Regions from separate parts of the Streptomyces sp. Root1310 genome, predicted to be linked through region 2. Evidence: predicted binding sites of a transcription regulator. Region 2 holds the regulator's gene; the other holds the start of a gene.
The links. Region 2 encodes HrcA, which represses chaperone genes, less so after heat shock. Its sites were predicted from a motif close to TTNGCACTCNGNNNNNCNGAGTGCNAA; they were not measured.
Positions count from the first base shown of each region.

Region 1: the regulator HrcA is predicted to act here: its motif matches at 2,498-2,524, upstream of groES (co-chaperone GroES).

Region 1 is NZ_LMEQ01000012.1:305,357-320,807, forward strand. Features, by position in the region: partial or broken gene ASD48_RS42120 (methyltransferase domain-containing protein) at 1-264, opposite strand, end outside; gene ASD48_RS19620 (polysaccharide deacetylase family protein) at 405-1,394, shown strand; gene ASD48_RS19625 (polysaccharide deacetylase family protein) at 1,391-2,215, shown strand; gene groES (co-chaperone GroES) at 2,670-2,978, shown strand; gene groL (chaperonin GroEL) at 3,090-4,715, shown strand; gene ASD48_RS19640 (ester cyclase) at 4,823-5,530, opposite strand; gene ASD48_RS19645 (SDR family oxidoreductase) at 5,620-6,393, opposite strand; gene ASD48_RS19650 (MOSC domain-containing protein) at 6,595-7,314, opposite strand; gene ASD48_RS19655 (LysR family transcriptional regulator) at 7,395-8,330, shown strand; gene ASD48_RS19660 (WhiB family transcriptional regulator) at 8,478-8,807, opposite strand; gene ASD48_RS19665 (response regulator transcription factor) at 9,187-9,798, shown strand; gene ASD48_RS19670 (sigma-70 family RNA polymerase sigma factor) at 10,255-10,842, shown strand; gene guaB (IMP dehydrogenase) at 11,007-12,512, shown strand; gene ASD48_RS19680 (GuaB3 family IMP dehydrogenase-related protein) at 12,640-13,764, shown strand; gene ASD48_RS19685 (nucleotide sugar dehydrogenase) at 14,150-15,358, opposite strand.
Region 2 is NZ_LMEQ01000001.1:991,057-1,006,507, reverse strand. Features, by position in the region: gene ASD48_RS04545 (MBL fold metallo-hydrolase) at 10-726, opposite strand; gene hrcA (heat-inducible transcriptional repressor HrcA) at 886-1,902, shown strand; gene dnaJ (molecular chaperone DnaJ) at 1,903-3,039, shown strand; gene ASD48_RS04530 (nitronate monooxygenase) at 3,241-4,329, shown strand; gene ASD48_RS04525 (16S rRNA (uracil(1498)-N(3))-methyltransferase) at 4,326-5,072, shown strand; gene ASD48_RS04520 (VOC family protein) at 5,099-5,491, shown strand; gene ASD48_RS04515 (hypothetical protein) at 5,433-5,828, opposite strand; gene ASD48_RS04510 (hypothetical protein) at 5,908-6,417, shown strand; gene ASD48_RS04505 (S41 family peptidase) at 6,463-9,669, shown strand; gene ASD48_RS04500 (histidine triad nucleotide-binding protein) at 9,826-10,179, shown strand; gene ASD48_RS04495 (ribonuclease Z) at 10,186-11,091, shown strand; gene ASD48_RS04490 (adenosine deaminase) at 11,112-12,101, shown strand; gene ASD48_RS04485 (MFS transporter) at 12,247-13,524, opposite strand; gene ASD48_RS04480 (IclR family transcriptional regulator) at 13,709-14,491, opposite strand; gene ASD48_RS04475 (5-dehydro-4-deoxyglucarate dehydratase) at 14,598-15,451, shown strand, end outside.

The DNA.
Region 1 (15,451 bases), on a different contig from region 2:
GGCCCGGTATCCGGCGACACTCGCCCGCGTCGACTGCTCCACCCCGTTCGGCGTGAAGAACATCCGCTCCGCGTCCGCGGTCCCGAACTTCGCCGCCGCCCGCTGTCGCAGCCGGGCCTGGCCGAGCGCCGCGGACACCAGGCCGGCGGGATGCTCGCGGCGCAGCCGGGTGGCGACGGCGAGTTCGTCGGCGGGAGCGGTGCCACGCACCAGGTCGAGGAGGGCACGGCCCTCGGCGGTGAGGAGGGGAGCGAGGTCGTTCACCACCTCATTGTCGACCAGCGGGCCACGGCACCGGTCACCGCCCGCCGCTGCCGGCCGCTTTGGGCCAGTCGGTGGATGGTGTGTCCGCGGCGGCGGTGTCGGACCGGGTTGCGGGGCGGTGACTGCGAGGATCCGGCGCCATGGGACCTGTCGTACAAAATGATGACAAGCGCGGCTGTTCTCGGGTGGCGCGTCGGCGCGCGCCGGCCGGCCGGCGTGCGGGCGTCCGCAGCCTGATCGCCGTCCTCGCGCTCGCCACCATCGCCTCGGGCTGCGCGGGAGGCGGCGAGGGCGCCGACCGCCCGGCCCGCCCCGCCCCGGGCCAGCAGCCGCGGAAGGCGGGGCCGCCCCCCGCGGCGCCGCCCGCCCGCGCCCTGCACTCCTACGCCGCCAGGCTCCGCGCCGCACACCAGGCCCGGGTCGCCGCGGCGAAGCGCTGGGGTCTGAAGAAGGTCCCGTTGACACCCCCGGCGCCGCCCGCGAGCAAGCCGGAGATCACCACCCGCAAGGGCTTCGAGGTCGACGACCACGAGGAACTCGGTCTGCCGCCGGTCTTCACCACCGTCCCGACCGGGGACCGGGTCGTCTTCCTCACCATCGACGACGGCGCCGAGAAGGACCCGGCGTTCCTGCGCATGATGAGCGAGCTGAAGATCCCGTACACCGCCTTCCTCAGCGACTACCTGGTCAAGGACGACTACGGCTACTTCAAGCGGATGCAGGACCGGGGTGTGGGGCTGAACAACCACACGCTGCACCACCCCTACCTGCCCGCCCTCTCCTACGCCCGCCAGAAGCGCGAGATCTGCGGCATGCAGAACGTGATCGAGGAGCGCTACGGCAAGCGCCCCACCCTCTTCCGGCCGCCTTTCGGCAACTACGACCAGGACACCCTGCGCGCGGCGAAGGCCTGCGGCGTGCGCTACGCCCCGCTCTGGGCCGAGGAGGTGTTCGTCGACCACTGGGAGTACCGCGAGTGGGACCAGGACCTCCATCCCGGCGACATCGTCCTGAGCCACTTCCGCGGCCGCGGCGACTGGAAGGGCACGATGCCCGACATGGTCCGCCGGTTCCTGAACAAGGTCACGGCGAAGGGATACGCGGTGGCACGGCTGGAGGACTACCTGTGAGGACGCGGGGGCTGCCGGCCGTACTGCTGATCCTGACGACCCTCTCGGCACTGGCCGCGCTGGCGGGCTGCGCCCAGTCCGTCGACCCGATCGAACGGCTCGGCAAGAAGGCCGCCGCCCGGGTCCGCCCGCACGGCCCGACCGGGCGGGAGGCTTACCGCCACTGGGGTCTGACGGCCCCGCTGGCCCCCGCGCCGCGCCACCCCGCCCGCTCCCTGGCGGGCAGTCCGGGAGCGGCCTTCCCGCCGGTCGTCGACCACGTCCCGACCACCGACAGGGTCGTCTTCCTCACCTACGACGACGGCGCCGAGCGCGACCCCCGCTTCGTCGACATGGTCCGCGAGCTGCGCCTCCCGGTGAGCATGTTCCTCACGGACAGCGTGGTGGGGCCGGGCTACGCCCACTTCGCGCGCCTGCGGTCGGTCGGCGCGAACATCCAGAACCACACCCTGGACCACCCGGCCCTGCGCGGCCTGCCCTACGCCGGCCAGCGCGCCGAGATCTGCGGCCAGCAGGACAAACTCCGCGCCCGCTTCGGCCTGCGCCCACGCCTCTTCCGTCCGCCCTACGGCACCTACGACACCACCACCCGACGCGCCGCCGCCGACTGCGGCATCGCGGCCATCGTCCTCTGGCGCGCCTCGATGGGCCCCACGGACCTCACCTACCCGCACGGCCCCCACCGCCCCCGCCCGGGCGACATCATCGCCGTGGCCCCGGACGAGTCGACGGGCCCGGGCCTGAGGGAACGCACGACACGACTCCTGCGCCGGGTACAGGAACAGGGTCTGACGGTGGGCCGCTTGGAGGACTATCTGTAGGGCGCCTTGTGGGGGCTGGCTCACCCGTCGGCCCATCGGTCCGTCGGCCCATCGGCCCATCGGTCCGTCGGCCCATCGGCCCATCGGTCCGTCGGTCCGTCGGTCCGTCGGTCCGTCGGTCCGTCGGTCCGTCGGTCCGTCGGTCCGTCGGGCGTTCGAGGACGAGGCCCGTCCAGGGCCGAAGCGTGGGTCCGGGGCGGCAGCCCCTGGTGACGTCCGCACCGACACCGGGCGAACAAGGCCACTCACGCCCACTGAAATCCGGCCGACGCGCCGCACGCATTGGCACTCCGCTTGACCGAGTGCTAATCGCGGTCATAGTCTCAGGTCTGGCACTCCCCCCAGGAGAGTGCCAACACGCGACGGGCAGGTCCGGCACCCGCGACGACGGATCCACCTGGTCGCCACCTCAGACAGTTAGCCCCGTGAGATCTCCGAAGGGGGAGGTCGGATCGTGACGACCACCAGCTCCAAGGTTGCCATCAAGCCGCTCGAGGACCGCATTGTGGTCCAGCCGCTCGACGCCGAGCAGACCACCGCCTCTGGCCTGGTCATCCCGGACACCGCGAAGGAGAAGCCCCAGGAGGGCGCTGTCCTCGCGGTGGGCCCGGGTCGCTTCGAGAACGGCGAGCGCCTGCCGCTCGACGTCAAGGTCGGCGACGTAGTCCTGTACAGCAAGTACGGCGGCACCGAGGTGAAGTACAACGGCGAGGAGTACCTCGTCCTCTCGGCTCGCGACGTGCTCGCGATCATCGAGAAGTAATTCACCCAGTTTTGCAGTGAACTGCGCTCCTGGCCCCGCGACTTTGTGAAGCCGGGTGCTGGGGGCGCAGTTCGTTTCTCCCACGTTTTCCGAGAGGGCTGAACCGCTCCCATGGCGAAGATCCTGAAGTTCGACGAGGACGCCCGTCGCGCCCTCGAGCGCGGCGTCAACAAGCTTGCCGACACGGTCAAGGTGACGATCGGCCCCAAGGGCCGCAACGTCGTCATCGACAAGAAGTTCGGCGCCCCCACCATCACCAACGACGGTGTCACGATCGCCCGCGAGGTCGAGCTCGACGACCCGTACGAGAACCTCGGTGCCCAGCTGGTGAAGGAGGTGGCGACCAAGACCAACGACATCGCGGGTGACGGTACGACCACCGCCACCGTGCTCGCCCAGGCGCTGGTACGCGAGGGTCTGAAGAACGTCGCCGCGGGTGCCTCCCCGGCCGCCCTGAAGAAGGGCATCGACGCCGCCGTCAAGGCCATCTCCGACGATCTGCTGGCCACCGCGCGCCCGATCGACGAGAAGTCCGACATCGCCGCCGTCGCCGCGCTGTCCGCCCAGGACCAGCAGGTCGGCGAGCTCATCGCCGAGGCGATGGACAAGGTCGGCAAGGACGGCGTCATCACCGTCGAGGAATCCAACACCTTCGGTCTGGAGCTGGACTTCACCGAGGGCATGGCCTTCGACAAGGGCTACCTGTCGCCGTACTTCGTGACGGACCAGGAGCGCATGGAGGCCGTCCTCGAGGACCCCTACATCCTCATCAACCAGGGCAAGATCTCCTCCATCGCCGACCTGCTGCCGCTGCTGGAGAAGGTCATCCAGACCAACTCCTCCCGCCCGCTGCTGATCATCGCCGAGGACCTCGAGGGCGAGGCCCTGTCGACCCTGGTCGTGAACAAGATCCGCGGCACCTTCAACGCGGTCGCCGTGAAGGCCCCCGGCTTCGGTGACCGTCGCAAGGCGATGCTGCAGGACCTCGCGGTCCTCACCGGCGCCACCGTCATCTCCGAAGAGGTCGGCCTCAAGCTCGACCAGGTCGGCGTCGACGTGCTCGGCTCCGCCCGCCGCGTCACCGTCACCAAGGACGACACCACGGTCGTCGACGGTGCCGGCGACTCCGCCGAGGTCCAGGGCCGCGTCGGCCAGATCAAGGCCGAGATCGAGAACACGGACTCCGACTGGGACCGCGAGAAGCTCCAGGAGCGCCTCGCGAAGCTGGCCGGCGGCGTGTGCGTGATCAAGGTCGGCGCCGCCACCGAGGTGGAGCTGAAGGAGAAGAAGCACCGTCTCGAGGACGCCATCTCCGCGACCCGCGCCGCGGTCGAGGAGGGCATCGTCTCCGGCGGTGGCTCCGCGCTCGTCCACGCCGCCAAGGTGCTCGAGGGCGGCCTTGGCAAGACCGGCGACGAGGCGACCGGTGTCGCCGTCGTTCGCCGCGCCGTCGTCGAGCCGCTGCGCTGGATCGCCGAGAACGCGGGCCTCGAGGGCTACGTCATCACCTCCAAGGTCGCCGAGCTCGACAAGGGCCAGGGCTTCAACGCCGCGACCGGCGAGTACGGAGACCTGGTCAAGGCCGGCGTCATCGACCCGGTCAAGGTCACCCGCTCCGCCCTGGAGAACGCCGCCTCCATCGCCTCCCTCCTCCTGACGACCGAGACCCTGGTCGTCGAGAAGAAGGAAGAGGAAGAGCCGGCCGCCGCGGGCCACTCGCACGGTCACTCCCACTGACGCAGCGCGTCGGTACACCGACCCGGGTCGACGGACACTGACCCAGGTCGCAGGCACGGCCGAGGCCCGGCACCCCGAGAACAAGGGGTGCCGGGCCTCTGCGTCGTCTACCGCTCCAGCGCGTCCAGCGCCCCCAGCTGCTCCATCAGCCCCAGCCGGTCGTACTGCCACCAGGCCTCGACGATCTTCCCGTCCTCCCGGCACCGGAAGACGGTCGTGCCGGTCATGCCGACCTGCTTCCCGGTGGCCGGGATCCCCATGAAGTCGCCCTTGTGGGTGCCGCTCCAGGTCCACCGGTTGCACACGCGGTCCCCCTGCTCGATCTGGTCCTCGAGGGAGAAGGCGAAGTCGAATCCGCCCCGCCACATCTCGACCTCCCGGCGCATCGCGTCCATCCCCATGGTGTCCTGCTCGTTGGCGGGATCGTGGTCGTGATAGTCCTCGGCGATCAGGCCGTCCAGCGGCGGCAGTTCGCCCCGCGCGCCGATCGCCTCGAAGAACCGCCGTGCCGTACCCGCGTACAGCTGCTCGTCCCGTACGACATCCAGATCCGTGAAGGTGGGCATCTCGTCGCACAGCGCCACCAGCTCCCGGAAGACCTTGTCGGTCTCCGGAAGGTTCGAGTTCCGCATCGCTTCCTCGTAGGAGGGGAACTCCACGATCTCGATGAAGTGCGAGGCGTCCGAGCGGTCCTTGCCGACCACCGCGTGCGACGCGGTCCGCTTGCCCCTGGTCTGTTCGACCCAGGTGTCCATCAGCCGGTCCATCTCTTCGAACCGGCTGGTCTTGCAGTCGATGAGCTGTACGAACGTCATGACGCCGCCTCCGGCCCCCCTGGGTCCGGTCCCTGTCACGCCCATTTTCCCACCGGAGCGCCGACGCCACCCGCCCACCGCCGGGCCCGCTACTGCGGCCCGTACTTCCGGCCCGTCCTCGAACTGATCCCGCCCAGCAGCGAGCGGGGCGTCACCTTCACCAGGCCCATCAACGCCTTGTAGCGCGGGTCGGGGATCGACAGCGACTTCCCGCGCGCCAGGTCGTGCAGCGCCGCCGCGACCAGCTTGTCCGCGTCCAGCCACATCCAGCCCGGGATGTTGTCCGTGCCCATCCCGGCCCGCTCGTGGAACTCCGTGCGCACGAACCCCGGGCACAGCGCCATCAGCCGCACCCCGCTGCCCGCCAGGTCCTTCGCCGCTCCCTGGGTGAACTGCACGACCCAGGCCTTGGACGCCCCGTACGTCCCGCGCGGCACGAAGGCCGCCACCGAGGCCACGTTGACGACACCTCCGCGCCCGCGCTCGCGCATCGCCGCCGTCGCCGCGGACGTCAGCCGCAGCACCGCCTCGCAGTGCACCTTGAGCATCTTCAGCTCGTCGGCCATGGACACATCGAGATAGCGGCCCTTGTTGCCGAAGCCGGCGTTGTTGATCAGCAGATCGACGGGGTTCTTGCGGTCGCCGAGCCGGGTGGCCACCGCCTCGATGCCCCCGTCGGTGGCTAGGTCGGCCGTCAGCACCTCGGCCTCGATGCCGTGCCGGTCGTGCAACTCGGTCGCCTGCTCACGCAGCCGCTTGATGTCCCGTGCGACGAGGACGAGATCATGCCCGTCCGCCGCCAGTCTGCGCGCGAACGCGGCACCGATGCCCGCGGTCGAACCCGTAATCAGAGCCGTTGTCATGGCAGAAGATTAGTGACCTGGAGTACGGACGTCCGTTCTCTGCACGTGGCCTCCCGAAGGTGAAGGGCTCGTGCGTGAGACCGCGTACGCCGCCTCGCGCCCCACCCGCTCCCCGGGCACCTGGCACGGGCCGGACTGACGCGAACTCAGCCCCCTTACCCGTCACCGCACTTGGCCCCCGACCTGCTCTCTGCCCGCCCCTTACCTGCCCCCGGACCCGTTTCCGGACTCGTTCCCGGACTCGTTCCCGGACCCGTCTCCGTATTTCTCCACGTACTTACGGGCCGCCGCCAGCGCCTCCGGGTGCAGCGCCTCGCCCGCCGCGAGTAGCCGGGGCAGCAGCTCCCGGTGCGTGGTGCCCGCCTGGAACTCCATCCGGGCCGTCACCTCGTGCTCCGGCAGGTGGACGATCCGCACCTCGTCCCCCGCGCGGATCTCACCCGGCACGACGACCCGCAGATACGCGCCGGTGGCCGCTTTCTCGGTGAACCTCCTGACCCACCGCTCCTCGCCCAGGTGGCCCTGGAAGGTGCGGCACGGTATCCGCCCGGACGTCACCTCCAGCACGACCTCGGAGCCGATCTGCCAGCGCTCGCCGATCCGCGCGCCGGAGACGTCGAGACCCGTGGTCGTGAGGTTCTCGCCGAACGCGCCGTTGGCCAGCGTGCGCCCCAGTTCGCTCTCCCAGTCGTCGAGGTCCTCGCGGGCGACGGCGTACACCGCCTGGTCGTCGCCGCCGTGGTGGCGCAGATGGCACACGGTGTCCCCGGCCACTCCGCTCGCCCCGACCCCTTTGGGGCCGGGCGCCGCGACCCGCACGGGCCCCTCGACCGGCCGCTTGTCGATCCCGGTCAGGCCCTGCGGCTGGTCGGTGTACGGCACGGCCTTCGCGCGGCCCAGATTGACAGACAGAAGCCTCATAGCGGCACGGTACGAGGCCGGTGGTCAAAGTGTCGACGCATTATTCGCGCGGTTGTCCAAGGCTCGCTTATGCTCGGCGAATGATCGAGGCCCGTCATCTCCGCGTCCTGCGTGCCGTGGCCGCCACCGGCTCCTTCTCGGCGGCCGGGCGCGAACTGGGCTGCACCCAGCCGGCCGTCAGCCAGCAGATGAAGGCGCTGGAGGCGTCCGTCGGCACACCCCTGCTGATCCGCAGCGGTCGCGAGATGCGTCTGACCCAGGCGGGCGAGGCCCTCGTCCGGCACGCGGCCGGCATCCTGTCCGGACTCACCGCCGCCGAGGAGGAGGTCGCCGCCATCGCGGGGCTGCGCGCCGGCCGGGTCCGTCTGGTGTCCTTCCCCAGCGGCAGTTCCACCCTCGTTCCCACCGCCCTCGCCGCCCTGCGCGCGGCCCACCCCGGCACCCGGGTCTCCCTGGAGGAGGCCGAGCCGCCGAACTCCGTCGAGCTGCTCCGCGAGGGCGACTGCGACATCGCTCTCGCCTTCCGCTACGAACGCGCGACGGGCAGCGGCGGCGCCGAGCAGGCCGGCGAAGGCGAATGGGACGACCTGGTCGTACGGCCGCTGCTGACGGACCGGCTGGTCGCCCTCGTCCCCGAACGGCACCGCCTGGCGCGCACGGGGCCCTCGGGGTCCGTCGCCATCGGCGACCTCGCCGCCGAGCCGTGGATCGCCGGCTGTCCGCGCTGCCGCGGCCAGTTGGTCCAGGTGTGCGAGAGCGCCGGATTCACGCCCCGCATCGACTTCGCGACCGACGACTATCCGGCGGTGGTGGGCCTGGTGGGCGCCGGCCTCGGCGTCGCCGTGCTGCCCCAGCTCGCGATCGAGTCCGTCCGCCCGCGTGGTGCCCGCGCGGTGACCCTGGAACCAGCGGTGCGGCGGGAGATCGTCGCGCTCACGCTGCCCGATCTGGCCCAGGTGCCGGCGGTGTCGGCCACGCTGGAACAGCTGGGGCGGGCGGCGGCGCGCCTCGGCTGACAGCAGCCGAGAACGGCGGGCACGGCGGTCGGAACAGACATGCACGGCAGCCGGAACCGACGCGCACGGCAGCGAAAACGGCGGGCACACACGTGTGCCCGCCGTTTTCGGTACCGCTTCCTCACAGCGCTTTGCAGAAACGTTCCTTCATGTGTTCGAGGAATCGTCTCTCGCGCCCGACGACGCCGACACCAGGCGATTGCGCGCCCGGCCCATCAGCTCCTCGCGCTCGTCCTCGGTCAACCCGCCCCACACGCCGTACGGCTCGCGTACCGCCAGCGCGTGCGCCGCACACTGCGCGCGGACCGGGCACCTCATGCAGACCTCCTTGGCCGAGTTCTCTCGAGCGCTCCGAGCCGCCCCGCGCTCACCCTCCGGATGGAAGAAGAGCGAACTGTCCACCCCGCGGCAGGCAGCCAGGAGCTGCCAGTCCCACAGGTCCGCGTTCGGTCCGGGAAGGCGGGAGAAATCTGCCATTGCGTGACCCCTTGTAGCCGTTCAGAGCGGATACGGTGCCCACGACCGTACAACTACGATCTAAGGAGATGAAAATATGACTCATTGCGAATCTAGCCTCAGACACCAGTAAAAGGGAAGAAATAGGGCCGAATGGGGCATCGCTTGTGATGAAAGCTTGAGGGTCCGTGTGGTTGCCTCCTCCGTATCCGCCCCCTCACGTAGAGTGCCGAAGAATGCATGCAGCCCCGTAACTCTTTCGAGTGACCGTCGTTGAGAGTGCGGTGGCGGTTGAAAACACAAACGCTCGGGCAGGCGTCCGAGACGGTCGACCGCACAGGTGACGATTCGTAACAGCCTGGAGGCACAAGGTGACGCGCATCAGCTGCGGAGGGCGGCCATGACTTCCGTCCTCGTCTGCGACGACTCCCCGCTTGCCCGAGAGGCGCTCCGCCGCGCGGTCGCGACCGTGCCCGGCGTCGAGCGCGTGACGACGGCGGCCAACGGCGAGGAAGTCCTCCGCCGCTGGGGTGCCGACCGCTCGGACCTGATTCTGATGGACGTACGCATGCCCGGACTGGGCGGCGTCGAGACGGTGCGGCGGCTTCTGTCCGCCGACCCCGGAGCACGCATCATCATGCTGACCGTCGCGGAGGACCTCGACGGCGTCGCCCTCGCGGTGGCCGCCGGCGCCCGCGGCTATCTGCACAAGGACGCCTCCCGCGCGGAACTGCGGGCGACCGTCACGCAGGCGCTCGCCGACCCGACCTGGCGGCTCGCCCCGCGCCGGCTGCGCTCGGCCGAGATGGGCGCCGCGCCCACGCTCACCGCGCGTGAGATCCAGGTCCTCGAGGGCATGAGCCACGGCCGCTCCAACGCGGAGATCGGCCGTGAGCTGTTCCTCTCCGAGGACACCGTCAAGACGCACGCCCGCCGGCTCTTCAAGAAGCTCGGCGCCTCGGACCGTGCGCACGCGGTGGCGCTCGGCTTCCGGTGGGGACTGGTCCGTTAGGCCCCGTCCCCGCCCTCCCGTCCCCGCCGCCCGCCTGTCTGTCCCGTCGTGTGCGGGTACGGGCGAGCGGTCCGGAGCGGGGCGGGTCCCGGGTCGGTTCGAGGCGGGTCGGCCCCGGCCGTCCGGCAGATCCGACCGGGTTCGGGTGACATCCGTCATTCAGTGAGGAGAGCGGGGTCATGGGTGAACCTCCCTGCTCAGACGCGGTGCGGAGGTCGCACGAGGACCCCTCCCACCGCACGGCGGACGGGGGCGGCACAGGCTCCCGCCGGGTGACCGCTGCTCGTTTCGCCGCGGATGCCGCATCCTTGAGGTGTGGAGTTCCTCGGGGACGAGTCGGTCGAGCGGGAGGGGAGGGCGCAGGGGATGAGTTCCGGCGCACCTGCTCATAACGCTTCGGTGCACAACGACGGGCACGGTGCCGCGGCCGGTCCGGCCGCAGTGCACCATGGACCGATGCGCGATGACGAGGCGGTCACTGCCGTGGGGACGATCGGATCGCTCGTCCATCGCGCCGTGGACGGCGATGAGCAGGCCACTCACGACCTGCTGGCCCATGTCCACCCCTTGGCGCTGCGCTACTGCCGCACCCGGCTGTCCCGGCTGCCCGGCGACGCGCGCCACTTCGTGGAGGACCTCGCGCAAGAGGTCTGTGTCGCGGTTCTCCTCGCACTGCCCCGCTACCGGGACACCGGCAGGCCCTTCGAGGCCTTCGTCTTCGCCATCGCCGCGCACAAGGTCGCCGACCTCCAGCGCGCCGCGATGCGCCACCCGGGCTCCACGGCGGTCCCCTCCGACGAGATGCCCGAGCGGCCGGACGACTCACTCGGCCCCGAGGAGCGCGCCCTGCTCAGCAGCGACGCCGAGTGGGCCAAGAAGCTCATGGCCAACCTGCCGGAGAACCAGCGCGAGCTGCTCCTGCTGCGCATCGCCGTGGGCCTCACCGCCGAGGAGACCGGCCAGATGTTGGGAATGTCACCCGGGGCGGTCCGCGTGGCCCAGCACCGGGCACTGAGCAGACTGCGGGCGCTCGCCGAGCAGTAGCAGTCCGTAGCAGCCCCTTCGGAACAGGCGTCGATGAACAGGGCGCCGACCGTTTCCGTACGAACATACGAAGCCCGGAGTCACACTCGGCCGTGGAATTCGGGAGGTGCGCTTCCCGTTAGCATGGACATCCGCACCGATCAAGGCCATTTGGGGAAGGTGTCATGACTGCCAACGTCGACGGAGTGCCCGGAAAATTCGCGACCCTCGGGCTCACCTACGACGACGTGCTGCTGCTGCCGGGCCCGTCGGACATGGCTCCCGACGAGATCGACACCGCCTCGTACGTCTCCAAGAACGTGCGGGTGAACATCCCGCTGCTCTCCGCCGCCATGGACAAGGTCACCGAATCGCGCATGGCGATCGCGATGGCCCGTCAGGGCGGCGTCGGTGTTCTGCACCGAAATCTGTCCATCGAGGACCAGGCCAACCAGGTCGACCTCGTGAAGCGCTCCGAGTCCGGCATGGTGACCGACCCGATCACCATCCACCCGGAGGCCACGCTCGCCGAGGCCGACGCGCTGTGCGGCAAGTTCCGCATCAGCGGCGTCCCGGTCACCGACGGCAACAAGCGGCTGCTCGGCATCGTCACCAACCGCGACATCGCCTTCGAGACCGACCGCACGCGCCGCGTGCACGAGGTCATGACGCCGATGCCGCTGGTCACCGGCAAGGTCGGCATCTCCGGTGTCGAGGCCATGGAGCTGCTGCGCAAGCACAAGATCGAGAAGCTTCCGCTGGTCGACGACGAGGGTGTCCTCAAGGGACTCATCACGGTCAAGGACTTCGTCAAGGCGGAGAAGTACCCGCACGCCGCGAAGGACGCCGAGGGCCGTCTGCTGGTCGGCGCGGCCGTCGGCGTCGCGGGTGACTCCTTCGAGCGGGCCCAGGCCCTGATCGAGCGCGGTGTCGACTTCATCGTCGTGGACACCGCCCACGGCCACTCGCGGCTCGTCGGCGACATGATCGCCAAGATCAAGTCGAACCACACGCGGGTGGACGTCATCGGCGGCAACATCGCCACCCGTGACGGCGCCAAGTCCCTGGTGGACGCGGGCGCCGACGCCATCAAGGTCGGCGTCGGTCCGGGCTCCATCTGTACGACCCGCGTGGTCGCCGGCATCGGTGTCCCGCAGGTCACCGCGATCTACGAGGCCGCGCTCGCCGCCAAGGAGGCCGGTGTTCCGGTCATCGGCGACGGCGGTCTGCAGTACTCCGGCGACATCGCCAAGGCCCTGGTCGCGGGCGCCGACACGGTGATGCTGGGTTCGCTGCTCGCTGGCTGCGAGGAGTCGCCGGGCGAGCTGCTCTTCATCAACGGCAAGCAGTTCAAGTCGTACCGCGGCATGGGCTCCCTGGGCGCCATGCAGACCCGTGGCGAGCGCAAGTCGTTCTCCAAGGACCGCTACTTCCAGGAGGGTGTCGCCTCCGACGAGCAGCTGATCCCCGAGGGCATCGAGGGCCAGGTGCCCTACCGAGGCCCGCTGTCCTCCGTCGTCCACCAGCTGGTCGGCGGTCTGCGTCAGTCGATGTTCTACGTCGGCGGCCGGACGGTGCCGGAGCTCCAGGACAACGGCCGCTTCGTCCGGATCACGTCCGCGGGCCTGAAGGAGAGCCACCCGCACGACATCCAGATGACGGTCGAGGCGCCGAACTACAGCCGCAAGTGACCCCCACGCGCGCGTGAAGCGTGCGCAAGGCGTACCGAGGGCGGTCCCGGAGACTCCGGGGCCGCCCTTGTCGTACCCGTCGGCGATACTGGAAGACGCTGCAACGCATCAGGGAAAGGCCACACACGTGACTGAGATCGAGATCGGGCGCGGCAAGCGCGGCCGCCGGGCGTACGCCTTCGACGACATCGCCGTCGTCCCCAGCCGCCGTACGCGGGACCCGAAGGAGGTCTCGATCGCCTGGCAGATCGACGCCTACCGGTTCGAGCTGCCCTTCCTGGCCGCCCCCATGGACTCGGTCGTCTCCCCGGCCACCGCCATCCGCATCGGCGAGCTGGGCGGCCTCGGCGTCCTCAACCTCGAGGGCCTGTGGACCCGGCACGAGGACCCGCAGCCGCTGCTCGACGAGATCGTCGAGCTGGACGCGCAGACCGCGACCCGCCGCCTCCAGGAGATCTACGCGGCTCCCATCAAGGAGGAGCTGATCGGGCAGCGCATCAAGGAGGTGCGCGACTCGGGCGTGGTCACCGCGGCCGCGCTCTCCCCGCAGCGCACGGCCCAGTTCTCCAAGGCCGTCGTGGACGCGGGCGTGGACATCTTCGTCATCCGCGGCACGACCGTCTCGGCGGAGCACGTGTCCGGCTCGCACGAGCCGCTGAACCTGAAGCAGTTCATCTACGAGCTCGACGTGCCGGTGATCGTCGGCGGCTGCGCCACCTACACGGCGGCCCTGCACCTGATGCGCACCGGCGCGGCGGGCGTCCTGGTCGGCTTCGGCGGCGGCGCGGCGCACACCACGCGCAACGTGCTGGGCATCCAGGTCCCGATGGCGACGGCGGTCGCTGACGTGGCGGCTGCCCGCCGCGACTACATGGACGAGTCCGGCGGCCGCTACGTGCACGTGATCGCGGACGGCGGCGTCGGCTGGTCCGGCGACCTGGCCAAGGCGATCGCCTGCGGCGCCGACTCGGTGATGATGGGCTCGCCGCTCGCGCGCGCGACCGACGCGCCGGGCCGTGGCCACCACTGGGGCATGGAGGCGGTCAACGAGGAGCTGCCGCGCGGGCAGAAGGTCGACCTCGGCACGGTCGGCACCATCGAGGAGGTCCTCACGGGCCCCTCGCACACGCCCGACGGCTCGATGAACCTCTTCGGCGCCCTGCGCCGCGCCATGGCCACCACCGGCTACAGCGAGCTGAAGGAGTTCCAGCGCGTCGAGGTGACGGTCGCGGACTCGGTGCACCGGCGATAGACGCTTTTCCGTAGGACGTCGGCAGGGGCCGGTCAACTCACTCGGGTGAGATGGCCGGCCCCTTTCGCATGCCCGGACGGGCCGGGGCGTGCGGCGGTCACGGCGGCGTCGTGGAAGGGGGCGCCCGTGGGACGTCACCGCAAGCCCACCCGCCGGGACCGACTCCGTCTTCGGACGGTGCAGTGCCGGAGGAGGTGGATCTCGCGTCTTTGCGGATGGTGAGTGTCCGCCCCCAACACTCATGAGGGCGGACACTCCGTGATCCATCCTGGAGCCTGCCGCGGTTACCCGCTGCGGTGGGCTCCGCCTGTTCCGTACGTAGGCGGCGGGCCGTGGCGCACGCCACCAGCCCCCGGAGCCCGGGGTGGCGGTGTGCGCCCCGGGCTCACAACCGGTGCGCCGCCCCCGTAGGGGTGGCTCCCCGGGTGTCCAGCAGCAGCTGTGCCTTCACCGACAGGCCCTGGAGGTCGTACGTCCGGTGCTGCTGCAGGAGGATCGTCAGGTCGGCGTCGGCGGCGGCCTCGTAGAGGGAGTCGGCGCGGGGCACCGGGCGGTCCAGGACGCTCCAGGACGGGACGTGCGGGTCGTTGTAGCTGACGGCGGCGCCGAGCTCCATCAGGCGGATCGCGATCTCGCGCGCGGGGGTGTTCTGCTGGTCGGCGAGGTCCGGCTTGTAGGTGACGCCGAGCAGCAGCACGCGCGCGCCCCGCGCCGACTTGCCGTGCTCGTTGAGGAGGGCGGCGGCGCGCTGGACGACGTAGCGGGGCATGCGGCTGTTGACCTGCTGGGCCAGTTCGACCATGCGCAGCGGGCTGCCGGAGTGGCCGGTCCGGTCCAGGGGGACGGAGTGGCCGCCGACGCCGGGGCCGGGGCGGAAGGTCTCGAAGCCGAAGGGCTTGGTCTCCGCGCAGCGGACGACGTCCCACAGGTCGACGCCCAGGTCGTGGCACAGGACGGCCATCTCGTTGACGAGGGCGATGTTGACGTGGCGGAAGTTGGTCTCCAGGAGCTGCACGGTCTCGGCCTCGCGCAGGCCGCGCGCGCGTACCACCTTGTCGGTGAGACGGCCGTAGAAGGCGGCGGCGGACTCGGTGCAGGCGGGGGTGAGGCCGCCGATGACCTTCGGGGTGTTGGCCGGGTTGAAGACGCGGCTGCCGGGGTCGACCCGGCTGGGGGAGTAGGCGAGGTGGAAGTCGCGTCCGGCGCGCAGGCCGGAGGTCTCCTCCAGCAGCGGCCGCAGGAAGTCCTCCGTGGCCCCGGGATACACGGGCGACTCGAGGATCACGGTGGTGTGCGGGCGCAGATGCCCGGCGAGGGTGCGGGCGGCCGTCTCCAGCTGGCTCAGGTCGAGTCCGCCGTCCGCGTCGCGCGGGGTGGGGGCGCAGATGACGGCGGTGCGTACCCGGCCGAGCTCGGCGGGGTTGGTGGCGGGCCGGAAGCCTCCCGAGAGCATCCGGCGCAGTTCGGCGGGGCTGAGGGAGCCGGCCTCGGGGCCGGTGCGGTAGCCGATGGTGGGGATTCCGGCGGCCACGGCGGCCTGGGCCAGGGGCAGGCCGAACGGGCCGAGTCCGATGACGGCGAGATCTGCGGGCATGGCGTATGCCGTCCTTCCCAGTAACCGAGGTGGGACAGGTGCGCAAGCCCGGTGGACAGAGTGGACGAGCGCAATGTCAGACTAGGAGTAAAT
Region 2 (15,451 bases):
GGCACACGATCAGCGCGACACGCCGAAACGGGCCGCCAGCGCGTCGCGTTGCGCCCGTACGAACGCCGCGTCCACCACCGCCCCGTGACCGGGCACGTACAGCGCGTCCTCGCCGCCGAGTTCCAGGAGGCGGTCGAGGGCGGCGGGCCAGTGTGAGGGTACGGCGTCGGGGCCGGCCTGGGGCGCGCCGGACTCCTCGACCAGGTCGCCGCAGAACACCGTCTCGGGGCTGCCGGGGACCAGGACCGCCAGGTCGTGGGCGGTGTGCCCGGGGCCGACGTTCGCCAGCAGCACCTGCCGGCCGCCGCCCAGGTCGAGGGTCCACTCACCGGAGACGAGGTGCCGGGGCCGGACGAGCGTGTCCGCGGCCTCCGTCGCCGCCGTCTCGTCGAGGCCGTTGCGCACCGCGTCCGCCCGCAGCTCCTCGGCGGGCACGGTGTCCACCCCCACCGCCCCGAAGACCTCCGCGCCCGCGAACGCCGCAGCCCCGAACGCATGGTCGAAATGGGGGTGGGTGAGCGCGAGATGGGTCACACGGGAGCCGGTGAGTTCCTCGGCCCACGCCCGCAGCCGCGCCCCCTCGGCCAGGCTCGAACCCGCGTCGATCATCAGTACCGCGCCCGCCCCGACGACCAGCCCCGCCGTGCAGTCCCAGCCCGGCAGCCGTACCCGTCCGACCCCGGCCGCGACCCGCTCCCACCCCAGCTCTTCCCAAGTCACCGTCATACCGCGACGCTAGCCCTACGACGCTGCGCCGGGGGCCGACCTTGCCCCGGGTGTACCCCACAGCCGTACACTGGGCCGGGGAACGCTGGCACTCGGATGTGAAGAGTGCCAGACGGGGCCCCCAGGGGACTGGGGACGACTGCTGGAGGTGTGTGCGCGATGCTGAGTGAACGCAGGCTCCAGGTGCTGCGCGCCATCGTCCAGGACTACGTCGGCACCGAGGAACCCGTGGGGTCGAAGGCGCTCACCGAGCGGCACAGCCTCGGCGTGTCCCCGGCGACGGTCCGTAACGACATGGCCGCCCTGGAGGACGAGGGGTACATCGCCCAGCCGCACACCAGTGCGGGGCGGATCCCCACGGACAAGGGCTACCGGCTGTTCGTCGACAAGCTGGCCGGCGTCAAGCCGATGACCGGTCCCGAGCGGCGGGCCATCCAGAACTTCCTCGACGGCGCGGTCGACCTCGACGACGTGGTGGCCCGGACCGTACGGCTGCTCGCGCAGCTCACCCGGCAGGTCGCCGTGGTGCAGTACCCGTCGCTGACCCGCTCGACCGTGCGGCACGTGGAGCTTCTCTCGCTCGCCCCCGCACGTCTGATGCTCGTGCTGATCACGGACACCGGTCGGGTCGAGCAGCGGATGGTGGACTGCCCGGCGCCCTTCGGGGAGGCCTCTCTGGCGGATCTACGCGCGCGGCTCAACAGCCGGGTCGCGGGCCGGCGGTTCGCGGATGTGCCGCATCTGGTGGAGGATCTGCCGGACGCGTTCGAGACCGAGGACCGCGGCACGGTCACGACGGTGCTCTCCACCCTGCTGGAGACGCTCGTCGAGGAGAACGAGGAGCGGCTGATGATCGGCGGAACCGCCAATCTCACCCGTTTCGGACATGACTTTCCCCTCACCATCCGCCCCGTCCTGGAGGCACTGGAGGAGCAGGTCGTGCTCCTCAAGCTCCTTGGCGAGGCGGGGGATTCGGGCATGACCGTACGCATCGGTCACGAGAACGCCTATGAGGGACTCAACTCCACTTCGGTGGTGTCGGTCGGCTACGGTTCGGGCGGCGAGGCAGTCGCCAAGCTGGGCGTGGTCGGACCGACCCGCATGGATTACCCGGGAACGATGGGAGCGGTACGAGCGGTGGCACGGTACGTCGGACAGATCCTGGCGGAGTCGTAGGTGGCCACGGACTACTACGCCGTTCTCGGCGTGCGCCGCGATGCGTCGCAGGAAGAGATCAAGAAGGCCTTCCGGCGGCTCGCTCGCGAGCTGCACCCGGACGTCAACCCGGACCCGAAGACCCAGGAGCGGTTCAAGGAGATCAACGCCGCCTACGAGGTGTTGTCGGATCCGCAGAAGAAGCAGGTCTACGACCTCGGCGGCGACCCGCTGTCGCAGTCGGGCGGCGGAGGCGCGGGCGGCTTCGGCGCCGGCGGCTTCGGGAACTTCTCGGACATCATGGACGCGTTCTTCGGTACCGCGTCGCAGCGCGGTCCGCGCTCGCGCACCCGGCGTGGCCAGGACGCGATGATCCGGCTGGAGATCGACCTCGAGGAGGCGGCCTTCGGCACCACCAAGGACCTCCAGGTCGACACGGCGATCGTCTGCACGACGTGCAGTGGCGAGGGCGCGGCCCCCGGCACCAGCGCCCAGACGTGTGACATGTGCCGCGGCCGCGGCGAGGTGTCCCAGGTGACGCGGTCCTTCCTCGGACAGGTCATGACCTCGCGGCCGTGCCCGCAGTGCCAGGGCTTCGGCACCGTGGTGCCGACGCCGTGCCCGGAGTGCGCGGGCGACGGGCGCGTGCGCTCGCGCCGGACCCTGACGGTGAAGATCCCGGCCGGTGTCGACAACGGCACCCGGATCCAGCTCGCGGGCGAGGGCGAGGTCGGCCCCGGCGGCGGCCCCGCCGGCGACCTGTACGTGGAGATCCACGAGCTGCCGCACGCGCAGTTCCAGCGCCGCGGCGACGATCTGCACTGCACGGTGACCCTGCCGATGACGGCGGCGGCCCTCGGCACCAAGGTGCCGCTGGAGACGCTCGACGGGCTGGAGGAGGTCGACATCCGGCCCGGTACCCAGTCCGGCCAGTCGATCCCGCTGCACGGCCGGGGTGTCACGCATCTGCGGGGCGGCGGCCGTGGCGACCTCATCGTGCACGTCGAGGTGCAGACGCCGAGCAAGCTCGACCCGGAGCAGGAGCGGGTGCTGCGGGAGCTGGCCAAGCTGCGCGGCGAGGAGCGGCCCACCGGCCAGTTCCAGCCCGGGCAGCAGGGGCTGTTCTCCCGGCTGAAGGACGCCTTCAACGGGCGGTGACGGTGGGTGCGCGGGGGCTTTTCCGCCCCCGCCGCCCTTCCCTTTCCCGTCCCCGGGGGCTGCGACCCCGGACCCCCGCCTTCGGCCCTGAACGGGCCCGGTCCGCGATCGCCGGACGGCTGGATCTGCCGGCACGTGACGGCATGTGCCGAGGGGAAGGGTCGATTCGGACTTGTTCGGAGGACGTGACAACATGCCGTCATGTCCTCCGCACTGACCGATCTCTTCCCGTATCCGATCGTGCAGGCCCCCATGGCGGGCGGTGTCTCCCTCCCGCGGCTCGCGGCCGCCGTGTGCGAGGCCGGCGGCCTCGGATTCCTGGCCGCCGGGTACAAGACGGCCGACGGCGTGTACCAGGAGATCAAGCAGCTGCGGAGCCTCACCACCCGTCCCTTCGGCGTGAACCTCTTCATGCCGCAGCCCGAGTACGCGGAGACGGGTGCCGTCGAGGTCTACGCCCACCAGCTGGCCGGTGAGGCCGCCTGGTACGAGACCGAGCTGGGCGACCCGGAGAGCGGCCGCGACGACGGCTACGACGCCAAGCTCGCGGTGCTGCTGGACAACCCGGTGGCGGTGGTCTCGTTCCACTTCGGCGTCCCGAGCGCCGAGGTGCTGGACTCCCTGCGGCGCGCGGGAACCTTCACCCTGGTCACGGCGACCACCGCCGCGGAGGCCCGCGCGGTGGAGCGGGCCGGTGCGGACGCGGTGATCGTGCAGGGTGTGGAGGCCGGCGGCCACCAGGGCACCCACAAGGACAACCCGGAGAACGACCGCTCCGGCATCGGGCTGCTCGCGCTGATCGCGCAGGTCCGCGAGTCGGTGAACCTGCCGATCGTCGCCGCGGGCGGGCTCATGCGCGGCAGCCAGATCGCCGCGGCCCTCGCGGCCGGTGCGAACGCGGCCCAGCTGGGGACCGCGTTCCTCGTCACGCCCGAGTCCGGCGCGCACGCCGTGCACAAGCAGGCGCTGACCAACCCCCTCTTCGTACGCACCGAGCTGACCCGCGCCTTCTCCGGCCGCCCGGCCCGCGGCCTGGTCAACCGCTTCCTGCGCGAGCACGGCCCGTACGCACCCGCCGCCTACCCGGAGGTCCACCACCTCACCTCGCCGCTGCGCAAGGCGGCCGCCAAGGCGGGCGACGCGCAGGGCATGGCGCTGTGGGCGGGACAGGGCCACCGGCTGGCCCGCGAGCTGCCCGCCGGGCAGCTGGTGGAGGTCCTGGTGTCCGAGATCGCCGAGGCGCGGACAGCGTTGTCGGACTTCCAGGCCCGTGAGGGCGGTGCCTCGTGACGGCGCCCGTCTTCGTCGTCGGCGAACTCCCGGCCTCCCGGTCCGAGTTCGTACTGGAGGGTCCCGAGGGGCGGCACGCCGTCTCCGTGAAGCGGCTGCGGACCGGTGAGGAGGTCGTCCTCACCGACGGCGCCGGGCGCTGGGCGCCGGGCGAGGTCGTCGCCGCCGAGGGCAAGGACCGGCTCGTGGTGAGCCTGGGGGAGGTCGTCGAGGAGCCCGCCGAGGCGCCCCGGATCACCGTCGTCCAGGCGCTGCCGAAGGGCGACCGGGGCGAGCTGGCCGTCGAGACGATGACCGAGACCGGCGTCGACGCGATCGTGCCGTGGGCGGCCGCGCGCTGCATCACCCAGTGGAAGGGCGAGCGCGGCGCGAAGGCCCTCGCCAAGTGGCGGGCCACCGCCCGCGAGGCCGGCAAGCAGTCCCGTCGGGTCCGCTTCCCCGAGGTCGCCGACGTGTCGACGTCCCGGCAGGTGGCGGAGGTGCTCGCCCGCGCCGACTTCGCCGCCGTCCTGCACGAGGACCGTGACTACGGCAGCGAGCCCCTGGCGACCGCCGCACTGCCCGCCACGGGCGAGATCGTGCTCGTCGTGGGCCCCGAAGGGGGCGTCTCGCCGGACGAGTTGGCGCTCTTCGCGGAGGCGGGCGCGAAGGCTTACCGGCTCGGGCGGAGCGTCCTGCGCACCTCGACCGCCGGCACGGCGGCCGCGTCCCTGATCCTCGGCAGGACCGGTCGCTGGTCCTGACCCCGCCCGTCCTCCGGGAGGACATTGTGGAATTCGTCCAGGTAAGGCTGCTGGTCACCGACTTCGCCGCCTGCTACCGCTTCTACGCCGACGTCCTCGGCCTGAAGCCGCAGTCGGGGGCGGAGCGGGGGCCGTACGAGAAGTTCTCGCCCGCCACCGGCTCGGCGGGGATAGCCATCCAGGACCGGAAGATGATGGCGGAGGTGCTGGGCGAGCTGGGCGGCACGGCGAACGGTCACCGCTCCCTGGTGGCCCTGCGCGTCGACGACCTGGACGCCCTGTGCGAGCGGATCACCGCCCGCGGCGCCGTCCTGATCCACGGCCCCGCCCCGATGTCCGACCGGATGCGCGTGGCCCACCTCAAGGACCCGGAGGGCAATCTGGTGGAGCTTCAGGAGTGGCTGCTGCTGCGCGGCTGAGTGCCACCGCGGTGAACAGCTCCCACCCGTCCAACTCGCCGTCCAGGGGCAGCAGTTCCCGCTTGACCGCCTCGTCGACGAAGGCGCGCACCACACCGGGTTCGTTGAGGTTGAGGTGATGGTGCCGGTCGCCCACCCCGCCGCTGTGCCCGTAGGCGACGCTGCCCACGTAACGCCCTTCACCGTCCCGGAAGACGAGGTGGGTGCGCACGCCGTCCCGGTGGAGGGTGAGGACCTCCTGACACGGCTCTCCGTCCCCGTGCCGGTGGCGGACCGTCCATACGTAGGCGGTCGTGTCGTCCACGACGAGGGTTCTCCGGCGGCGCTGATCGCTCATGCGTCCACGGTAGGAGCCGCGCGGAACGTGACCGCATACGGGCTACCGCACCGACCGCCCGAGTGGCACGCTGCCGTCCATGGGGGCGTTGAGGCGCATTTGGCTTCTCCCGGCGGTGGCCGTGGTGGCGGTGGGCGCCGTGGCGTGCGAGCCGGGCGGGCTGAGCAGCATGTCCGTGGCGTACACCACCGACGAGGCCGCGACGGCCGAGATCCAGCGGCGGGACGTGGACGTGCGCTGGCTGACCTGCACGGCTCGGTACGAGGACCAGGAGAAGGCGGGGACCGTCGCCTCCGTGGACTGTCGGGGGAAGACCGCCGACGGGCGGGACATCACGGTCGAGGGGCAGGTCGCGCGGGCGGTCGACGGGGCCTGTGTGCGCGGGGATCTCACCGCCGTCGTCGGGAAGAAGCAGCTGTTCCGGGTGAGCGGGCTCGGCGACTGCGAGTCCGCGACACCGTCACCCGTCGCGCCGTCCGGTTCCGACCGGCCCGGCGGGCGGCCGACGGTCACCGTGACCGTCACGGTCACCGAGACCGTGAGCGGAGGCGGAGGCGGAGGCGGGGGCGGGGGCGGCGGAAGGAAGTGATCGAAACCCCTGACCTGCGATCCCACCGGTGCATACAGTGATTCGGTGACACAGCCCTCGACGCCTGCCGCATACCTCCGACACCCCCATCTGCACGGCGAGTCGGTGGCCTTCGCCGCCGAGGACGACGTGTGGCTGGCCCCCCTCGACGGCGGCCGCGCCTGGCGGGTCAGCGCCGACAACGTGCCGGTCACCCTGCCGCGGATCTCGCCCGACGGCACCACCGTGGCCTGGACCTCGACCCGCGACGGCGCCCCCGAGGTGCACATCGCCCCCGTCGACGGCGGCCCGTCGACCCGGCTGACGTACTGGGGGAGCTGGCAGACCCGGGTGCGGGGCTGGACCCCGGACGGCCGGGTCCTCGCCGTCAGCAGCCACGACCAGGCGACCCTGCGCCGCAGCTGGGCCCGCGCCGTCCCGGTCGACGGCGGACCGGCGACGACCCTGCCGTACGGGCCGGTCGGCACGGTCGCGTACGGCCCGCACACCGTCGTGGTGTCCGCGTCGATGGGGCGCGAGGCCGCCCACTGGAAGCGCTACCGGGGCGGCACGGCGGGCAGGTTGTGGATCGACCGGGAGGGCGACGGGGAGTTCGTCCGGCTGCACGAGGAGCTGGACGGCAACATCGAGTACCCGGTCTGGGCCGGGGAGCGCCTCGCGTTCCTGTCGGACCATGAAGGCACGGGGGCCCTGTACTCCTCCCTCGCCGACGGATCGGACCTGCGGCGGCACACCCCGCTCGGGGGCTTCTACGCCCGGCACGCCGCCGGTGACGGCACCCGGGTCGTGTACATGTCCGCGGGCGAGCTGTGGCTGCTCGACGACCTCGACGGGGCCGAACCGCGCCGGCTCGAGATCCGTCTCGGCGGGCAGCGCACCGACCGCCGCCCGTATCCCGTGGCCGCCTCCCGCTGGCTGGGCGGGGCCGCGCCCGACCACACCGCGCGGGGCAGCGCCGTGGAGGTGCGCGGCGCCGTCCACTGGGTGACCCACCGCTCAGGACCCGCCCGTGCGCTCGCCGCCGAACCCGGCGTCCGGGCCCGGCTGCCCCGCACCTTCCGCACGGAGGGCGAGGAGTGGGTCGTGTGGGTGACGGACGCCGAGGGCGAGGACGCGCTGGAGTTCGCCCCGGCCACCGGGGCGGCGCCCGGTGCCACTCCGCGCCGGCTCGCCGCCGGACGGCTCGGGCGGGTCCTGGAGCTCGCCATGGCGCCCGACGGCAGCCGGGCCGCCGTCGCCGCGCACGACGGACGGCTGCTGCTCGTCGAGCGGGAGACCGGGGAGGTCCGCGAGGTCGACAGCAGCCCCGACGGCGAGGTGTCCGACCTGGTCTTCTCGCCCGACTCGGCCTGGCTCGCCTGGTCGCACCCCGGGCCGCGCCCGCTCAGCCAGCTCAGGCTCGCCAACGTCACCGACCTGTCGGTCACCGAGGCGACCCCCCTGCGCTTCCGGGACTACGCGCCCGCCTTCACCCTCGACGGCAAGCACCTCGCGTTCCTCTCCGCGCGCGCCTTCGACCCGGTCTACGACGAGCACGTCTTCGACCTCTCCTTCGTGGCCGGGGCCCGCCCGCACCTCATCACGCTCGCGGCGACGACCCCGTCCCCCTTCGGCCCGCAGCGGCACGGCAGGCCCTTCGAGGCCCCCGACGAGGACGAGACACCCGACAGCGAGGGCACCCCGACCACCCGTATCGACCTCGAAGGCCTCGCCGACCGGATAGTCCCCTTCCCCGTCGAGGCCGGCCGGTACTCCGGGCTCGCCGCGGCGAAGGACGGCGTGCTGTGGCTGCGGCACCCCGTGCGCGGCGTCCTCGGCGCCTCCCGCGCCACCCCGGACGACCCCGACCCGCACACCGAGCTGGAGCGCTACGACCTCGCCCAGCAGCGCATCGAGCACCTCGCCGCCGACGCCGACGGCTTCGAGGTCAGCGGCGACGGCAAGCGGCTGCTGCTGTGGACCGACGGCAAGCTCAAGGTCGTCCCGAGCGACCGGCGCGCCTCCGGGGACGAGGACAGCGACAGCAACATCACCGTCGACCTCGGCCGGATCCGCCGCACCGTCGACCCGGCCGCCGAGTGGCGGCAGATGTACGACGAGACCGGCCGGATCATGCGGGACAACTTCTGGCGCCCCGACCTGGGCGGCGTCGACTGGGACGGTGTCCTGGACCGCTACCGGCCCGTGCTGGAACGGGTCGCCACCCACGACGACCTCGTCGACCTGCTGTGGGAGGTGCACGGCGAACTCGGCACCTCGCACGCCTACGTCACGCCGCGCGGCGGCCACGGCGGCGGTGCCCGGCAGGGCCTGCTGGGCGCCGACATCTCCCGTCACGAGGACGGCAGCTGGCGCATCGACCGGGTCCTGCCCTCGGAGACCTCCGACCCCGACGCGCGCTCCCCGCTCGCCGCGCCCGGTGTCGCGGTGCGGGCCGGTGACGCCGTCGTCGCCGTCGGCGGACAGCCGGTGGACCCGGTCGCCGGGCCCGGACCGCTGCTCGTCGGCACCGCGGGCAAGGTCGTCGAGCTGACGATCTCGCCGTCCGGCGGGGGCGAGCCGAGGCATGCCGTCGTCGTCCCCGTCGCGGACGAGGAGGCGCTGCGCTACCACGCGTGGGTCTCGGACCGGCGGGCGTACGTGCACGAGGCCTCCGGCGGGCGGCTGGGGTATCTGCACGTGCCCGACATGCAGGCGCCCGGGTGGGCCCAGATCCACCGCGACCTGCGGGTGGAGGTGGCGCGGGAGGGGCTGATCGTGGACGTCCGGGAGAACCGGGGCGGGCACACCTCGCAGCTGGTCGTCGAGAAGCTCGCCCGGCGCATCGTCGGCTGGGACCTGCCGCGAGGGATGCGGGCGTCCAGCTATCCGGAGGACGCGCCCCGGGGGCCCGTCGTCGCCGTCGCCAACGAGTTCTCCGGGTCCGACGGGGACATCGTCAACGCGGCGATCAAGGCGCTCGGGATCGGTCCGGTGGTGGGCACGCGCACCTGGGGCGGGACGATCGGGATCGACAGCCGGTACCGGTTGGTCGACGGGACGCTCGTCACCCAGCCCAAGTACGCGTTCTGGCTGGAGGGGTACGAGTGGGGCGTGGAGAACCACGGCGTCGACCCGGACGTCGAGGTGGTCTGTGCTCCTCAGGACTACGCGGCCGGGCGGGACGTCCAGCTGGACGAGGCGGTCTCGCTGGCGCTGGCCGCTCTGCGGGAAACCCCCGCGAAGACGCCGCCGCTGCTGCCCGGGTCATAGCCCACCCGGCGTCCTGCTGACCGACTCCGGGGGGTGCCGCCGCCGGGCCCCCGCCCCGGCCCGAACGGCCTCGCCCTCAAGTGCCGGACGGGCTGGAACGACGCGCCCCCCGCTACCATGCCCCCGTACTGATCAACCGTCTGAGGAGGAACCCGCATGGCAGGGGAACCGCAGGACGACTGTCTGTTCTGCAAGATCGTCGCGGGGAACATCCCGGCGACGATCGTGCGGGAGACCGAGACGACCATCGCCTTCCGGGACATCAACCCGCAGGCGCCCACCCACGTCCTGGTGATCCCGAAGGCGCACTACCGGGACGCCGCCGCGCTGGCCGCCGGCGCGCCGGAGCTCGCCGCCGACGTGCTGCGCGAGACGCAGGCGGTCGCGGACGAGGACAAGCTGGAGAGCTACCGCGTCGTCTTCAACACCGGTGCCGGCGCCGGTCAGACGGTCTGGCACGCCCACGCGCACGTCGTCGGCGGCCGGGGCCTGCACTGGCCTCCCGGATAGGCCGCCGTGTCCGTACGTGAACTGGTGGTGCTCGGCACCGCCAGCCAGGTCCCCACCCGGCATCGCAACCACAACGGCTACCTGCTGCGCTGGGACGGCGAGGGTGTCCTCTTCGATCCGGGCGAGGGCACCCAGCGGCAGATGCTGCGGGCCGGGGTCGCCGCGCACGACCTCAACCGGATCTGCGTCACGCACTTCCACGGCGACCACTCCCTCGGTCTCGCCGGCGTCATCCAGCGCATCAACCTGGACCAGGTCCCGCACCCGGTCACCGCGCACTATCCGCGCTCCGGGCAGCGCTTCTTCGACCGGCTGCGCTACTCCACCGCCTACCGCGAGACCGTCGGCATCACCGAGGCCCCGGTGGACGCGGACGGCGTGCTGGACACCACCGCGTCCTACCGTCTGGAAGCCGCCCGGCTCTCCCACCCCGTCGAGTCCTACGGCTACCGGGTGGTCGAGCCCGACGGCCGCCGTATGCTGCCCGAGCGGCTGGCCGCGCACGGCATCAAGGGACCGGACGTGGGCCGGATCCAGCGGGAGGGCGCGATCGGCGGGGTGTCGCTGGACGAGGTCAGCGAGGTGCGGACCGGACAGCGGTTCGCGTTCATCATGGACACCCGGCTGTGCGAGGGCGTGCATACGCTCGCCGACGGCGCCGACCTGCTCGTCATCGAGTCGACCTTCCTCGACGAGGACGAGCGACTCGCCGTCGACCACGGTCATCTGACCGCCGGTCAGGCCGCCCGGGTGGCCCGTGACGCCGGGGTGCGGCATCTCGTCCTCACCCACTTCAGCCAGCGCTACGCGGAGCCCGAGGAATTCGAGCGGCAGGCGCGGGCGGCCGGGTTCGAGGGCGAGCTGACCGTGGCGCACGACCTGCTGCGAGTGCCGGTTCCGAAACGGCGGTAAAACGGTCGTACGATTCTTTGATGCCCCTCCCCAAAGCTGAACTGCACCTGCACATCGAAGGAACCCTGGAGCCCGAGCTCGCTTTCGAGCTGGCCGCCCGCAACGGGGTCGCACTGCCGTACGCCGACACGGACGAGCTCCGCAAGGCGTATCAGTTCGAGGACCTCCAGTCCTTCCTGAACCTGTACTACGAGCTCATGGCGGTCCTGCGCACCGAGCGCGACTTCGAGGACCTCGCGAACGCCTACCTCGCGCGGGCCGCCGCGCAGGGCGTGCGGCACGCGGAGATCTTCTTCGACCCGCAGGCCCACCTCGCCCGCGGGGTGGGCATGGCCACGGTCGTGGACGGGCTGTGGCGCGCGCTGGGCGGCAGTGAGGCCGAGCACGGCATCTCGACCCGGCTGATCCTGTGCTTCCTGCGCGACGAGTCCGCCGAGTCGGCGCTGGAGACCCTGGAGGCGGCGCGGCCGCACCTCGACCGGATCACCGGGGTGGGCCTGGACTCCGCCGAGGTCGGGCATCCGCCGGTGAAGTTCCGCGAGGTGTACGAGGCGGCGGCCGCTCTCGGACTGCGGCGCGTCGCGCACGCCGGTGAGGAGGGGCCGCCGGAGTACATCACCGAGGCCCTGGACGTGCTCGGCGTGGAGCGGGTCGACCACGGGCTCCGGTGCATGGAGGACCCGGCCCTCGTCGAGCGGCTGGTGCGGGGGCGGATCCCGCTGACGCTGTGCCCGCTGTCGAACGTGCGGCTGCGCACCGTCGACGTCCTCGCCGACCACCCGCTGCCCGCCATGCTCGACGCCGGGCTGCTGTGCACGGTCAACTCCGACGACCCGGCCTACTTCGGCGGGTACGCCGGCGACAACTTCGACGCCGTGGGCGCCGCCCTGGGCCTGGGCGAGGAGCGGCTGCGCGAACTGGCCCGCAACTCCTTCGTCGCCTCCTTCCTGGAGGACGACGAGGAGCGGCGGGCGCGGTATCTCGCGGAGGTAGACGCCTACACGTTCTAGCGTCCGTCTAGAACGGATCCCGCCGGGGCGGGAACGACGCGAGACCGACCGCCGCCTGCCGCTCACCGCGGCCGGCTGGTACGTCCACCCGGCGGGCCAGGACGGCGTGCGCCGGGCAGCGGGCGACGTCAGGCTCTGGGCGGCCTCAGCCACCGGACCCCGGCGCGGCGCCCGCCGGCCGGGGTCCGGCCGTGCCGTACGCGTCGCGGACCGGTACCGCCGAGCCCTCCACCGGGAACTCCACCACCTGAGGCTCCGGAGCGCCGCCCCGCCGCCGCACCGCGCCCGCGACCCGCGGGCCGCCCGTGCGCAGGGCGACGGCGGTCATCGGCACCGCGACGACGAGCAGCCCGGCCCCCAGCAGCAGGCCCATCACCGGGAACCCGGCCCACGCCGACAGCACGCTCCCGGTCAGCGGTCCGGCCGCCGTCCCCAGCGAGCCCGCCGAGCCGACGAGCACCGCCCAGCGGCCGCGCGGGTCGAGCGAGGCGGCCAGTCCGATCAGGTACGACAGCACGATCGGGTAGAGCGTGTTCCAGGCGATCTCGCCGGCCGCGAAGCTCACCGGCCCGGTCGCGGAGGCGCTGGCGACGACACAGCCGGCGATCAGGACGGTCCCGGCGCCGATGGGCACCGCCCGCCCGAGCCGCGTCCCGAGCGCGCCCGCGCCCAGCACACCCGTGAGCCCGGCCCCCAGCGCCACCGCGAAGACGACACCGACGCCGGCCTCGGTGAGGTGCGCCTGGGTCAGGCCGATGCGTCCGCTGACGCCCCAGAGCGAGTTCTGGACCAGCGACCAGCAGGGCATGGCGGCGGCCAGGACGAGTCCGGCCCGCAGCCGGGGCAGCCCCGGCCGGTCCTCGCGGCGGGTCCGGACGGGGGCCGTCCGGCCGGGCAGACGCCCTGTCAGCGGCCAGACGGCGAGCGCGGTGAGGGCGATCGCGGCCAGTGGCTGACCGTGCCCCGCGCCCAGGTGCGGCACCGTCAGATAGACGGCGCCCGCGAGCGCGGAGACCCCGAGCAGGCCCGCCGTGGAGACGCGGTGCGGGTCGGGATGGGCGGCGATCCGGGTGGCGGCGACCGTGGTGACCGTGCCGGAGCCGAAGCCGCCGAGGACCGCGCCCGCGATGACGGCGCTCACCTCACCGGCGAGGGCGGCACCGCCGTAGCCGAGCACGGCGAGGGTCAGTCCGAGCCGGGCGAGGGTCCGGGCCCCGATCCGCTCCACGCGGGAGGCGAGCAGGAACCCGGCGGCGGCCGAGCCGAGCAGCAGCGCACTGCCGACGGCTCCGGCCTCGGTGGCGGACAGCGGCAGCCCGGTGTCCAGTCGGCCGACCACGGTCGGCAGCAGATAGGGGGCGAGGTACCCGGCCGTGAACAGGGCGACGACAGGCCAGGGCAGGGTGGTGCGAGGGGCGAACACGGGCGTTCCAGGGCATGCGAAAGGGACGGCTCGGAAGGGGCCGGAGGAGGGGTGGGGCGCCGACCGTCGACGGACAGGAACGCGCGGGCAATTTGTATCAAGCACGCGGTGGGAGATGAAGGGCAGGGTGGGTGATGTGGATCACCATGCGTTTGGGGCGGCGAGGACCGGGTAACAGCGGTCGCTAACGCCAGTCGGGGGCGCCGCCGGAACCCGGTGCCGTGGCCTCGATCTTCGCCCTGATCTCCCGCATCACCGCGACGATCCGCTCCTCGTGCTCCGGCGTCAGCCGGGCCACCGGCACCGAGCAGCTGACCGCGTCCTGCGCGGGGGTGTCGTAGCGCAGCGCGAACCCGAACCCGACGATGCCGAGGACGCCCTCCTCGCGGTCCACGGAGTACCCGCGCGCCCGCACCCCGGCGAGGTCGTCGAGCAGTGCCCGGCGGCTCGTGCGGGTGTGCGGGGTGAACGCCTCGTACGGCCCCTCGGGCAGCTCGCCGTCAGGCCGCTGGGCGAGCAGCGCCTTGCCGAGCGCGCCGACGTGCGCCGGGAGCCGCCGCCCGACCCGGCTGATCGTGCGCAGGTACTCGTGCGACTCGCGCGTCGCCAGATACGCCACGCCCCGGCCGTCCAGCCGGCCCAGGTGGATGGTCTCGCCCAGCGCCTCGGACGCCTCGTCGAGATAGGGCCGCACCAGTCGCACGCGCGGGTCGGAGTCGAGATAGCTGGTACCGGTCAGCAGGGCGTGGATGCCGATGCCGTAGAGGGAGCCGGTCACGTCCGTGCGGACCCAGCCCCGGCTGATCAGGGTCTGGAGCAGCGCGTACATCGAGCTGCGCGGTACCCCCAGTTCGTCCGCCAGCTCCTGGAGCCGCGCCGGCCGGTCGCCGCGCGCCGCGAGCAGTTCCAGCAGCTCGACCGTGCGCGCCGCGGACTTCACCTCGCGGACGCCGCCTGTCTCCGACATGTGCCGATCGTAAGGGTGTGCGGGTCGGGGAGCGCACACCCATTGACGGTCGGTGTTCGCGTATCTAATCTCCATCTTCATACGTAGATGACGTCCACATAGGGAGATGACGAGGGTGAGCCCCGACAGGGAAACGGTCCGACGCCTGCGGGACGGCATGGCACAGGGGGTGCTGTCGTTCCCGCTCACGAGCTTCCACGACGACGGCTCCCTCGACCCCAACGGCTTCCGCGCGCATGTCGCGGACCGGATCGCGACCGCGCCCGGCGCCGTCTTTCCCGCCTGCGGCACCGGAGAGTTCTTCTCCCTCGACGAGGACGAGTACCGCCGGGTGGTCACGATCGCCGTCGAGGAGGCGGGCGGCCGCCTGCCCGTCGTCGCCGGGGTCGGCTACGGCTGGGCCCAGGCCGCCCGGTTCGCGCGCATCGCGGAGGAGGCCGGCGCCGACGCCCTCCTCGTCCTGCCGCACTACCTCGTCGCCGCCCCGCAGGACGGCCTCGTCGCCCAGCTGGAGCAGCTCGCCGCCCGCACCCGGCTGCCCCTCATCGCCTACCAGCGCGGCCAGGTCGCCTTCACCGCCGCCTCGCTGCGGCGCGTCGCCGCCATCCCGGGCGTCATCGGCCTCAAGGACGGCCACAGCGACCTCGACCGCCTCCAGCGGCTCACCCTCGCCGCCCCCGACGGCTTCCTCTTCTTCAACGGCGCCGCCACCGCCGAGATCCAGGCCCGCGCCTACGCCACCGTGGGCGTCCCCGCCTACTCCTCCGCCGTCCACGCCTTCGCCCCGGAGATCGCCGACGCCTTCTTCACCGCGCTGCGCGACGGCGACGACAAGGCGGTGGACCGGCTGCTGCGCGACTTCTACGTCCCGCTCGTCGAACTCCGCGACCGGGTCCCCGGGTACGCCGTGTCCCTGGTGAAGGCGGCGGCCCGGCTGCGCGGCCGCCCCGTCGGACCCGT